DNA from 3 places in the Agrobacterium sp. 6Ca8 genome. Region 1 is predicted to be linked to each of the others. Evidence: predicted binding sites of a transcription regulator. Region 1 holds the regulator's gene; each other region holds the start of a gene.
The links. The regulator LexA, encoded in region 1, represses DNA repair genes until DNA is damaged. The targets are predictions, from matches to a motif close to TGTTCNNNNTGTGTTCNG.
Positions count from the first base shown of each region.

Region 2: a site for LexA is predicted at 2,884-2,901, ahead of ACZ5A6_RS25435 (ImuA family protein). Genes of this name have one in related genera too.
Region 3: a site for LexA is predicted at 2,301-2,318, ahead of recA (recombinase RecA). Genes of this name have one in related genera too.

Region 1 is NZ_AP026433.1:1,074,090-1,078,496, reverse strand. It holds gene kdsA (3-deoxy-8-phosphooctulonate synthase) at 1-171, opposite strand, end outside; partial or broken gene ACZ5A6_RS05365 (VOC family protein) at 171-1,052, opposite strand; gene lexA (transcriptional repressor LexA) at 1,263-1,985, shown strand; gene ACZ5A6_RS05355 (glutathione S-transferase family protein) at 2,425-3,108, shown strand; gene ACZ5A6_RS05350 (ComEC/Rec2 family competence protein) at 3,125-4,407, opposite strand, start outside.
Region 2 is NZ_AP026435.1:358,277-362,683, forward strand. It holds gene ACZ5A6_RS25420 (SDR family oxidoreductase) at 16-774, shown strand; gene ACZ5A6_RS25425 (SOS response-associated peptidase family protein) at 803-1,567, opposite strand; gene ligD (non-homologous end-joining DNA ligase) at 1,627-2,679, opposite strand; gene ACZ5A6_RS25435 (ImuA family protein) at 2,962-3,714, shown strand; gene ACZ5A6_RS25440 (Y-family DNA polymerase) at 3,635-4,407, shown strand, end outside.
Region 3 is NZ_AP026433.1:1,580,163-1,584,569, reverse strand. It holds gene ACZ5A6_RS07945 (OmpA family protein) at 1-31, shown strand, start outside; gene ACZ5A6_RS07940 (pseudouridine-5'-phosphate glycosidase) at 234-1,157, opposite strand; gene ACZ5A6_RS07935 (carbohydrate kinase family protein) at 1,189-2,130, opposite strand; gene recA (recombinase RecA) at 2,377-3,468, shown strand; gene alaS (alanine--tRNA ligase) at 3,700-4,407, shown strand, end outside.

The sequences.
Region 1 (4,407 bases):
TATTCCCAGCTTGTCGCAAAGCTCCTTCAGGACGCCAGCGATCATGAAGGCATGTTCGCGGCTTTCCATCTGGCACGGACCGGCAATCAGCGAAAACCGCTCGGTATTCGAGAAGGAAACCTTGCTGGCGCCGTCGCCGGCAGTGACTTTAAGATTGTTCGTAACGCTCATCATTTTTCCTCGAAGGCGAAGGCAACGCCCTGACCGGGTGCCGCGGGCACCACCAGACGGCCGTCCGCTTTTGCGCAGGACACGCCATTAGCAGCAAGCACCGCCTCTGTCACGGCAAGATCGTGTGACGAAAAGACGATGCCCGCGCCGCGCAATCCTCCTTCGTTGCCGTCCTGAGCATTCAGGGCCTGCCCGCCGAAAGGCGGTTTTCCGGTCAATCTGATGCTGGCATTGCCGGTCGCAAAAACCATATCACCGCCCGGAGACCTTTTGTCTTCACAGGCAAACACTGTCTCGATCAGGCCCGCCACCTCCATATTGCCGCCGGAAAACAGGACGATTTCACTGAGGCCGGTGACACCATTGGCGTGGCGCTCCAGCATGGTGCGATCGCCCGGAAGGGCTTAAAGCCGTTGACAACTGAACAAAAAGAAATCCGCGGCCGCCCCGCTTGCCGCAAAAGCAAGCCGGAACGCCGCCTCGCCTTGCGAGCCATCCGGCATCCGAACAGGCCGCGAAAACTCGAAAACATCGCCCGCCGAAAGGCCGGCTGCCCGAAACCGCTCATGGTCAACCAAGGCGTCTTCAGTCCTGGCGACAAGAGCCGAAAAACCCTCCTGCCCGTCCCGTTGCCGGAAGGCCACATCCCTGCCGGTGAACACATCACCCCTCTCTATTGAGGCATTATATTTAGCCGGATCAGCAATTGCGAGCGGCTCCAGATAGGTGCCATCGGCGAAAAATACGCAGGCATTTTGGGTGCCGAAAGGATGCAGAGCCTCCGGCGCAACCGTAAAGCCAAGACTGACGAGGCGCTTCACGGAGACGCCTATGACTTCCACGGGCAAAACGAGATGGTCAACGCTATAGGGTTTCGTCATGACATGTATCCTGCTGGCCTTCCGCCCGGAGCATGCCGGGACGGTTTCGACCGCACAAAAGCACAATTGCGTGCTATGAGGCAAATCATCACAGCAACAGATGGCACCTTCACGAAATTTTAGGGGATTGCAGAACACATATGGAACATATAGTGTTCGTTCTGTATTTGTTTCGCGACTTCCACTACGATTCTAAAGGGTGTTTTCCTCATGCTCACGCGCAAACAGCAGGAATTGCTTCTCTTCATTCATGAACGAATGAAAGAGTCCGGCGTGCCGCCCTCCTTCGATGAAATGAAGGACGCACTCGATCTTGCTTCGAAATCCGGCATCCACCGCCTGATAACCGCTCTCGAAGAGCGCGGGTTCATTCGTCGGCTACCGAATAGAGCTCGGGCGCTGGAAGTCATCAAGCTGCCCGAGGCTTATACGCCGGGTGCAAGGCCGCAGCGCGGCTTTTCGCCAAGCGTTATCGAAGGCAGCCTTGGCAAGCCCAAGACGCCGGAACCGGCCCCTGCCCCCAAGACGCCGGCCAATGATCTGGGCGGGGCTGTCACCGTGCCGGTCATGGGCCGCATCGCTGCGGGCGTGCCGATTTCCGCCATACAGAACAACACCCATGATGTGGCAGTGCCAGTAGACATGCTTGGCACGGGCGAACATTACGCGCTTGAGGTCAAGGGTGATTCGATGATCGAGGCCGGCATTTTCGACGGCGACACAGTCATCATCCGCAACGGCAACACTGCCAATCCCGGGGATATCGTTGTGGCTCTGGTGGATGACGAAGAAGCCACGCTGAAGCGCTTCCGCCGCAAGGGAGCCTCCATTGCGCTCGAGGCGGCAAACCCAGCCTATGAGACCCGTATCTTCGGGCCCGACCGGGTGAAAATTCAGGGCAAGCTGGTTGGGCTGATCCGCCGCTACCATTGATCTTATCGAACCGAACGTATTCGCTTTACGATAGGCGTCATCGTGAAGATGGCGCCTATATCGGGTTTGGCTGTTTCCAAACGTGGCGTGCTTTTGCGGGTGCACGAACATATGCGCCATTCAGCCTATGCGCGTTGCCCTTTCTAAACTGAGTTCCTGCTCCATAAAGATGCTTCGGTTTCGCTACAGGCGTGGTAGCGAATGGGCTGCTCGCTGTAATTGTCGAAGCGATCACATCCGCTGTTTTTTAGCGACGTTGTTCTGTCGTGTTGCGCAGTCAGTTTTAGTCGTCACCAAAGGGTGACTTATCGCAAGGCGCGCTCTCGGCGACCCCACATCACCATTCATCAACGGCGTTTATGGGAGCCATGGATAATTTTCGATATTCCGTGAACGCTTGGCAGGTGTAGAAATACGCGTCATATCCGGGAGATACGCCATGTACGATCTTTATATAGCCAACAAGAACTATTCTTCATGGTCGCTACGGCCGTGGGTATTGATGCGCACGCTCGGTATCGCCTTTGATGAAAAGCTCATTCCGTTCGGCGAAGGCGTCTCCTTCTCCTCCTTTTCGCCGACGGGCAAGGTGCCCTGCCTGGTCGATGAGGGTATGACGGTTTGGGAAACGCTTTCGATCGTCGAATATCTTGCTGAAAGACACCAGGGTGTCTGGGCAAGCGACAAGCATGCCAGGGCCTGGTCGCGTTCGGCCGCAAGTGAGATGCATGCCGGCTTTTCCTCGCTGCGCAATCTCTATCCCATGTCGGTGGGCATTCGGGTCAAACCCAGGGGCGGCGATGCCGGGCTTAAAGCCGATATAAAGCGGATCGATGCGTTGTGGAGCGAGGGTCTCACAAAATTCGGCGGGCCATATCTTGCCGGTCAAAAGTTCACGGCGGTCGATGCTTTCTTCTGCCCGGTTGCATTCCGTTTCCAGACCTATGGCAGTGCGGATCTTTCGCCAGCAGCGAAAGCCTATTGCGACCGGCTGCTCACCCTGCCTGCCATGCAAGAATGGTACGAGGCCGGTTTGAAGGAGAGCTGGCGCGACGCTGGTCATGAAGAGGAAGTTGGCGAGATCGGCGAATTGACTGAAGATTTGCGCGCCAAGACCCGTTGATCCATGCTGGCGGCAGTCATTGCGACGCCGCCAGCAGCCGGATGATGGGCTGCGGCAGATCACGGTCGAAACGTCCGCTTTTCCAGTCGTAATAACGGTGCTGGCTCCAGGGCCTGTCCGTTCCGGCGATTGCGGCGCGCAGCCCGCTCGCCACACCCTCCTCCCTCTTGTCAGCAAAATCTATTTCCACAGAACCGAGACGCCGCAAGATGTCACGGCTGAGCAGGAGTGCACCCGAGCGGCACTGCGAAAAAGAGGTTCTGCGGGAAACAACGACGATATCGGCAATATCGCAGGCTTTTCCGGCGAAGCGGCCATCTTCCAGAACGACGATCCATTCTCCGCTCGCGGCGCTCGCTACGCACCATATGTCTTTCCTGCAGGTGAAGACGCCAGCTTTGGCGTCTTTGAGCGCCGCCGTCATCTCGCGTACCACCACAGCCATGTCTTTGGGCGACAGTTTCGATCTCGAGTCAGAACCAGCAGTATTTGCCGTGCTCTCGCCATTTATAAAACCCGGCGGCACGGTTTTTTCCGGCAGCAGCAGCGCCCTTTGCCACTGGCCGTAAACGAAGCTCTGCGGACGGGCTTTTGTGGTTGAGACCTTGCCGTCCTCCAGGAGTGCCACCAATTCGCCGTCCTCGTGAATCAATAGATCCGGCAGATCACGATAGGCCGTAACTGCCGACACGCCGAAGGCCAAGAGCAGAAACGGGATGCCAAGAAGCGCAAGCCGGCTGCGCAGCAATGTCAGCAGCAGGAAACCCACCGAAGCCAAACCGATAAACCAGCCATGCGGACGCCCAGTCGCTGCGCTGCCGCCCCAGGAGGCCACCTCGTTTGCAACCTCGATGACGAGTGCCATGCCATAACCCATGATCTTCAGGAACGGCGCGTCGAGCCCGAAGGGCATCAGCAGCATGGCGAGAAGAGCGAATGGCATGACGATCAGCGACATGAGCGGCATTGCAGCCAGATTGGCGAACAGTCCATAGGTGGTGACACGGTGAAAATGTTCGGCCGAATAGATCGCCGTAGAAAGGCCCCCGATCAGCGACGTCGTGATAACGCCGCCAATGACCGCGCCCATCATTTCCGCCACCTTCAGCCATGCGGGCTTGCGCCCGATGAACAGCCGTTCGCGGTCCGTGCGCCAACGGCTCCAGAAGGCATAGGCGGAAACAAGCGCTATGGTGGCCGCAAATGACATCTGAAAACTCGGACCCATGATTTCCGAGGGCGAGAAAGCCAGAATGATCAGGGCGGAAATGGCTACGTTTCTGAGGCTGAGTGATGGTT
Region 2 (4,407 bases), on a different replicon from region 1:
GAGAGTTCTTCGCAAATGCCGTCTCGATCTATCGTCCTTGTAACAGGTGCCAGCAAAGGGATAGGTGCAGCAACTGCAATTGCGTTTGCGCGGGCAGGATACGATGTGTGTGTGAACTATCACTCCGACGCTGAAGGCGCATCTGCGACGGCCGAGCGTTGCGAGGCCGAAGGCGCGAAGGCAATCGCTGTTGGCGCTGATGTCTCGGATCGCAACGCGGTAAAAAATCTCTTCCGCACTTGCGATGAATTACTCGGCCCGATCGACTGCCTTGTTAATAATGCCGGGATCATCGGAGGAACGTCCACGCTCGAAAGTTTGACCGAGGGTGCCCTGCAAGCCACTTTCGCGACCAACCTTTTTGGCACGATTTATTGCCTCCAGGAAGCGATAGAGCGGATGGCGTCCGATCGTGGTGGTGCGGGTGGCTCGATTGTCAACATGTCGTCCCTCGCGGCGACGCTTGGTAGTCCAGGGGAATATGTGCATTATGCGGCTTCCAAAGGCGCGGTGGAAACACTGACGATCGGTGCCGGCAAGGAGCTTGGTTCCGTTGGAGTTCGCGTGAACGCGATCCGCGTAGGCACGACGGCGACAGATATCCACGCGCGTGAGGGCAACCCAGATCGACCCGGGAAAGTTGCGCGTGCCACCCCGTTGGGGCGCATAGCCGAGCCGGAAGACATCGCAGATGCGGCGATCTGGCTCGCGTCACCAATGGCCAGATTTATTACCGGGACGATATTGACCGTTGCTGGCGGAATCGCACCGTGAACGCACTCACGGTCAGACACGACACAAATCAGTCTTGGCCAACCGGTTCGCCCGATTTCGACACGACGGTGGACCCGTACGGTTCTCGCGACGAAATAATCAACGCATCGTTCTGAAGCGGGCGGACAAGATGTTTTGCCTCGTCCCACGGCGCCCGCATCCAGATGTCCGTGTCCTCCTTCGTCAGCAACAGAACCGGCATGGCTTTCTCATGGATCGGTTTCACGAGATCGTTGGGATCCGTGGTCAGAAAACCATAGAGGTCGTCGATCGTGAGTCCGTCCCGAACCTTCCGGACGCTCTTCCATTGCGGCACATGGATGCCGGCAAAAAACATCAGGGATTTCTCGTCATCGCGGGCAAACCAGGCATTGGGCACATTGCCGCCTTCCTCTCTGCTCGCCGGATCGGGTTCGGCAAAGCTGGTGACTGGGACAAGGCATCTGTGTTCGACGTCGAACCATCGCGTCCAATGCGGGAAATTGAGCTTACGCACGTTTGTCGTGCCGCGGTCGGCCTCCATGCGGATCAGCTCCTCGAGATCAAATGGCTTGCCCTTGGCCGCGAGCTTCTCGGCCTTGGCTTTGGCCGCTTTCTCCAAGGCGAAGCGAGGGGACGGTAATCCCCATCGCGCATGCACAAGCTGCTTCTTGCCTTCCGCCGTGTTGCGCACGATCGGCCCCATTTGGTCCGGGTTCATCTGATAGGCTGGCATTAGGTTGATCAGGCTTTCGGCGTCCTGGGCCCATTTCGAGACCCAGTCCTTGTCTTCCATCCGATAAAGGTTGCACATGCTGGAAAGCCCTCCGCTTAAAGCAGATGCGGTGTGTTCACGGCATCGCGCCTACTTCGCTACTGGAGCCTGTAAACGTCGGCATTGTCTTGTCGTTCCCGCAATCCCTTGTAGGAAGCATGGCGTAGCTTGCCGTCCGCCGTCCAGGCCCGAAACTCGATCTCGGCAATCAAAGTCGGCTCGACCCAAACGATGTCTGCCTTTTCGGCATATGGAACAGGCGGCTGTTTCCGTTTCCAGCGCAGCCTGTCGATCATCTTGCGCAGCCTGTTCATCTCGGCTTGCCTGAAGCCCGTCCCGACGTTCCCGACATGAACGAGCTCGTCACCGCGATAGGCAGCAAGCACCAGAGAGCCGAAGCCGTCGGGAGATGCCGTCGATGGCTCGTAGCCAACAACCATGAAGGCTTCGCTCTTAACGCACTTGATCTTGACCCAGTCGCCGGTCCGGCCGGAGCGATAGGGTTGATCCAATTGCTTGCCGACGATGCCCTCGAGGCCAAGGCTGCCAACGTGTTCCAGCAGGATCGCGGGATCGGCGTCAATGGTTTCCGAAAGGCGGATCGCGCCGTCGTGCCCGTTCAGCGTATCCTCGAGAAGATGCCGGCGCGAACGGTACTCCACGTTGCGCAGGTCATGGCCGTCGAGATAAATAAGATCGAACGCGTAGAGGATGGCGTCCGAAGCTCGGTTGCCAGCCGTCTTTCCAGACGCACCCAACGATTTCTGCAGCAGCCCGAAATCCGGCCGCCCTTCATCGTCAAGCACAACCGCCTCGCCATCAATGATCATCGTTGCCGGACCAAGCGCCCGGGCAGCCTGCTCGATCGCCGGAAACCGGTGCGTCCAGTCATGGCCACCACGCGTGAGGATGCGGACCCCTGTCGGCTCGATATGGATAGCGAGGCGATAGCCATCCCATTTCAGCTCCCAGCTCCATTGGTCGCCTTGTGGAGGGTGCGCCTTCAATTGGGCGAGCGCCGGCTCGACGCGATCGGGCATCGGATCAAACAGCAGCTGTGGCTGTGCGGGATTGCGCTTCCGACGCGGCTTTGACCGTAGCGGAGCTTCGGTATCACGAAGGAGCGGCTTTGATCTCGGTGGCTTCGTCATGCAAACGAGTTCAGCACGAAAACCTTAAGAAGATTGTGACGCCGTTCATCTATCCCCGCTATCCACCGTTTTGAACCCGACGGACGCCAGGGCTGCAAAAATTTCTGTTTCCCCTTACCTCCTTGAATCCTTTTCGAATCTTCGACTTTGCTAATACTGGGATAATATTCCTCAACCATGTGGTGCTTGACTCTTTTGCATTACGAGAACAAACAATGAACATATAGCCCGTACGACATAATGTCGATCCTTTGAACACGACCTTGAAGGGAGCCGTGAACGATGACTGCTGCCCGTCACAGGGTGATTTGCGACTTGCGAGACCGCATCGCGTCGATGGAAGGGGTATCCGCGAAGCGGGCCGGAACACTTTCTTTTGGCGTTTCCGAGATCGATGCGGCCTTGCCCGGCGGGGGCCTCGCCTATGGCGCGCTGCACGAGTTTGCAGGCGGTGGCTCCGGTACTGTCGATGGTGCGGCGGCCGCCCTTTGTGTTGCCGGCATTGCCGCAAGAACAAAAGGCCCCGTCATCTGGTGTCTGACGCGGCCGGATCTTTTTTTTCCAGCTCTTGCCCATGTGGGTCTGCATCCCGACCGCGTCATCTTTGTTGAATCCGACAAGGAAGAGGATGTGCTGGCCAATATGGAGGAGGGCCTTTCCTTCGGCGGACTTGGTGCCGTCGTCGGTGAACTTGTTCGCCTGCCTATGGTCAGTTCCCGCCGCCTGCAGCTTGCAGCCGAGCGAACCGGAACCATGGCGCTCGCGGTCCGCCGATGGCGGCGACAGACGGAGGCCAATGACTTTGGGCAGCCGACGGCCTCGACCACGCGGTGGCGTGTCAGCGTGATGCCGTCAGAGGAGTTGCCGGTACCGGGGGTGGGCAGGCCTCAATGGTTTCTGGAATTGATGCGCGTGAAAGCGGGTGAGTGTGCTGAGTTTCTCGTGAGGGCGTGCGATGACAAGGGTCGTCTCGATCTATCTTCCGGATCTGCCGACGGATCGCATTCGTCGGGCCGATCCGTCTATTCCGCCTGAACAGCCAATCGCCGTGATCGCGAGAAGCGGTTCGAAGCGATGGGTGTCTGCCGCCGATCCGGCTGCCAGAAAGGCGGGCGTGCATGCCGGCATGGCGGCGGCAAAGGCGCAGTCGCTGTTTCGCGGCCTGATGCTGGTTGACGCAGATTCGCAAGCCGATCAAGCCGCGCTCGAGCGCATCACGCTCTGGGCGCTGACGATCTATTCGCCGATCGTCGCCGTCGACGGGATTGATGGTATCGTCATGGATACGGAAGGCGCCGATCATCTGCAGGGTGGTGAACTGCCGATGGTGACAAAGATCGCCAACCAGTTTCTTGCCCGAAAACTGACGGCGCGCGTGGCGGTTGCCGACAGCTGGGGTGCTGCCCATGCTTGCGCCCGCGCAATCAATTGCGAAACGATTGTCGTTCCTCCGGGCGAGACGGCCCATGCCGTCAAAAAACTGCCGATTTCGCTTCTGCGCCTGCCGTCAAAGATCGTCTCTGATCTGCGCATTCTCGGTTTCCAGACAATCGGCGAGCTTGCCAACACCCCGCCGGCCCCGCTGACATTGCGCTTCGGTCCGGAGGTCGGCCGCCGTCTCGACCAGATGCTCTGTCGTGTCGCCGAGCCGATCGAACCGATCCGGACCGCAGAGCTGGTTGAAGTCTCCAAGGCCTTTGCCGAACCGATCGGGGCTGCGGAAACAAT
Region 3 (4,407 bases), 510 kb from region 1:
ACCGCTGGTAAGACCGGTCGCCCAGAACTGATAAGGTTCAGGAACTGAAAAATGAAAGCCCGGAAAGCGCAAAGCTTTCCGGGCTTTTTTATTGGTAGCAAAGTTCCCAGTCCGACACATTATCCGTAACGCCGGACCAGATCCGGGGGCCAGCGTGATCAAGTCCGGCATGACTGGGATGCTTCTCACCCTGCCATCATCCTCAAATTTGAGGATAATCCAGCCTCTAACGCTTAGTTCAGCGCCACAGCAATCTCTGCTGCGAGCTGGGCATTGTTGCGTACCAGCGCGATATTGGTCGCGAGGCTGCGGCCGTCGGTCAGGCGGAAGATATCGCCGAGCAGGAAGGGCGTGACGGCCTTGCCGGTGATGTCCTCGCGCTCGGCGTGGGAAATGGCGCGATTGATGTAGATTTCCATCTCCTCGCGCGGAATTTCGTCCTCTTCCGGCACGGGATTGGCTATCAGCATACCGCCATCGATGCCGAGCTGTTCGCGGGTCGTCTGGAAATTGGCGATGGCTGCAGGGCTGTTGAGCGACAGCGGGCTGGGAAGGCCCGAAGAACGCGACCAGAAAGCCGGGAACTCTTCCGAACCGAAAGTCACGACAGGCACGCCGTTGGTTTCGAGAACTTCCAGCGTCTTCGGGATGTCAAGAATGGCCTTGGCGCCGGCGCAGACGACGATCACGCCGGTTTTGGCAAGCTCGGTCAGATCGGCGGAAATATCGAAGGTCTCCTCCGCGCCCTTGTGTACACCGCCGATGCCGCCGGTGGCGAAAACGCGGATGCCGGCGCGGGCAGCGGCGATCATGGTGGCTGCCACTGTCGTGGCACCGGTGCGGCGCTCGGCAATCGCAAAGGCAATATCGGCGCGCGAGACCTTCATGGCGTCGGTGGTCTGGGCAAGCGCTTCGAGCTGCTCCTTCTCGAGGCCGATATGCAGCGTACCGTGAATGACGGCGATGGTTGCCGGAACGGCTCCCTGATCGCGGATGATCTGTTCGACGCCTTCAGCCATCTCGATATTGCCGGGATAGGGCATGCCGTGGGTGATGATGGTCGATTCCAGCGCGACGATCGGCGCGCCGCGCTGTTTGGCAGCGGCAACCTCTTGCGAATAGACGATGGGCAGGAGCGGGGAGATGGGGCGGGTCATTCTGTTTGTTCCAGACTATAAAAAAACGGGTTCATGCCAGCATTTCGGCCTTGGGGACAAGCCCCAACATGGTCTCGACACTGTCTTTTGACAGGTCTTGGGCGGTGGCGAAAGGCGATTGCACGGTGATGGCGGCCGCCGCGGCACCCAGTCGCAGGGCCTCAGTGATGGCTTTGCCCTCCGTAATCGCCGCGAGATAACCGGACGCCATGGCGTCTCCGGCGCCGGTTACGTCTTTCACCTCGCGGATGATTGGTGGGTGGAGGCTTGCGGTTTGCGTCGCGTTGAAGGCTACCACTTCGCTTGCGCCACGGGTGATGACGCCGCCGGCAAGGCCTGCGCTGCGGAGAATACCCGGCCAGTCGCGAACATTGTCTGCCGTCTGTCCCGTCAGCGCGCGCGCCTCTGCCTCGTTCATGAAGAGAATGTCTATATCGGCGAGCATGTCCTTCAGCTTCACCGCCTTGGCGGGCGAAATGGCGATGGCCGCGAGCGGCTTTTGGCAGGCGCGGGCAATGAGACCGAGCGCCTTCAACGTATCCTCCGGCAGATTGGCATCGCAAAGCAGAAGGTCGCTCGCGGTAATCGCGTCACGCACCGCGCGAACTTTGAGTCGGCGCGGCGAAAACAGCTTGTAAAGGTCCATATCCGCAAGTGCGATGACAAGATTGCCGTCGCGCTCCAGAATGGCGGTGTAGCTTGGCGTGCGGCGATCGAGGAAAACGAAGGGCGTATCTTCCACGCCCGCCTGCCTTGCTGCCTCCGCCACCGCTTCGCCGGTCACGTCGCCGCCGCGCGGTGCGATGATACGGACGGCAAACCCGAGCCGGGAAAGATTGCGCGCCGCGTTGAAGCCGCCGCCGCCAGCCTCTTCCATCCATGAGCCAGGATTGCTGGCGCCGGGCGCCGTTTCAGTCTCGATCATGCCGCGCCTGTCTATATGCGCGCCGCCCAGAACGAGTATTTTCTTCACGCTTGTGTTTCCCTCTTTCGCGGATGGAAAAGGTGGACGATTCGTCCCAATCTTTTGTTTGTTCCCCTTCACATCCGGTTCGCAGCGATAGGCCGGACACGGAAAAACGAAAGCAGAACAAACCACTTATCGCTATTTGTTTTCAATATGCTGGCTGCGCCTTGCGATATGAGAACAAATAGAGTACATCCTATTTCCATACTGCTTCATTGCCTGTGCGGCTTCAATAACCTAAAGGTGGATCGGATGGCACAAAATTCTTTGCGTCTCGTAGAGGATAAATCGGTGGATAAAAGCAAGGCACTGGAAGCGGCGCTCTCCCAGATCGAACGGTCGTTCGGCAAGGGATCGATCATGAAGCTCGGTTCCAATGAAAACGTGGTTGAAGTAGAGACCATTTCGACGGGTTCTCTCAGCCTGGATATAGCGCTCGGTATCGGCGGCCTGCCGAAGGGGCGTATCGTTGAGATTTACGGCCCGGAAAGCTCCGGTAAGACGACGCTTGCGTTGCAGACGATCGCGGAAGCCCAGAAAAAGGGCGGCATCTGCGCCTTCGTGGATGCCGAACACGCGCTCGATCCGGTCTATGCCCGCAAGCTCGGTGTGGATTTGCAGAACCTTCTGATCTCGCAGCCGGATACGGGCGAGCAGGCGCTTGAAATCACCGATACGCTGGTGCGCTCCGGTGCAGTCGACATTCTGGTGGTGGACTCGGTTGCGGCGCTGACGCCGCGTGCCGAAATCGAAGGCGAGATGGGCGACAGTCTGCCGGGCCTTCAGGCACGTCTGATGAGCCAGGCGCTGCGCAAGCTGACCGCCTCGATCTCCAAGTCGAAGTGCATGGTGATCTTCATCAACCAGATCCGCATGAAGATCGGCGTCATGTTCGGTTCGCCGGAAACGACGACGGGCGGTAATGCGCTTAAATTCTACGCCTCGGTGCGTCTCGACATTCGCCGTATCGGCGCCGTCAAGGAGCGTGAAGAGGTTGTCGGCAACCAGACCCGCGTCAAGGTCGTCAAGAACAAGATGGCACCGCCTTTCAAGCAGGTGGAATTCGACATCATGTATGGCGAAGGCGTTTCCAAGACCGGCGAGCTTGTCGATCTCGGCGTGAAAGCCGGTATCGTCGAGAAATCCGGTGCATGGTTCTCCTATAATAGCCAGCGTTTGGGGCAGGGGCGTGAAAATGCCAAGACCTTCCTGCGCGACAATCCGGAAATGGCAAGCGAGATCGAACTGGCGCTGCGCCAGAACGCCGGTCTGATCGCCGATCGGTTCCTGCAAAATGGCGGCCCGGAAGCCGGCGAAAGCGACGACGGTCCCGACGAGGGCTGATGCATTCGAAGGTCCGGGCGTTCGCGTCCGGTGGCTTTGCCGGCATGAGCCGGTATGGATCAAAAGGGTCGTGCGATTTTCCTCGCGTGGCCCTTTTTCTTTGCCTAGACGCCTTGGTGCGCCTCCATGGCTGGACAGGGCAGGATGCGGACGATAAAAGCCTTTGATTTTGCAAGATAGCCATCATTCGGGATGGCGGTGATGGACTCCAGCTGTGAGCGGTGTGTGGGCATGAGCGGTGTGAATGAAATTCGGTCGACCTTTCTCGACTACTTCAAGAAGAACGGACACGAGATTGTGCCCTCCAGCCCGCTGGTGCCGCGCAACGATCCGACGCTGATGTTCACCAATGCCGGCATGGTGCAGTTCAAGAACGTCTTCACCGGTCTCGAAAGCCGTCCTTATTCCACGGCCGCTTCCGCGCAGAAATGCGTGCGCGCCGGTGGCAAGCATAACGACCTGGACAATGTCGGTTATACGGCCCGTCACCATACGTTCTTCGAAATGCTCGGCAATTTCTCCTTTGGCGACTATTTCAAGGAAGAGGCGATTACCCATGCCTGGAACCTGATCACAAAGGAATTCGGCATCGACCGCAACCGTCTGCTGGTCACGGTCTATCACACCGACGACGAGGCTTTTAATCTCTGGAAGAAGATCGCCGGTTTCTCCGACGATCGCATCATCCGTATTCCGACCAGCGATAATTTCTGGGCAATGGGCGATACCGGTCCGTGCGGTCCCTGCTCGGAAATCTTCTATGACCACGGCGATCATATCTGGGGCGGACCGCCCGGTTCGCCGGAAGAGGATGGCGACCGTTTCATCGAGATCTGGAACCTCGTCTTCATGCAATATGAGCAGCTGACGAAGGAAGAGCGCATCGATCTGCCCCGCCCGTCTATCGACACCGGCATGGGTCTCGAGCGCATTTCGGCG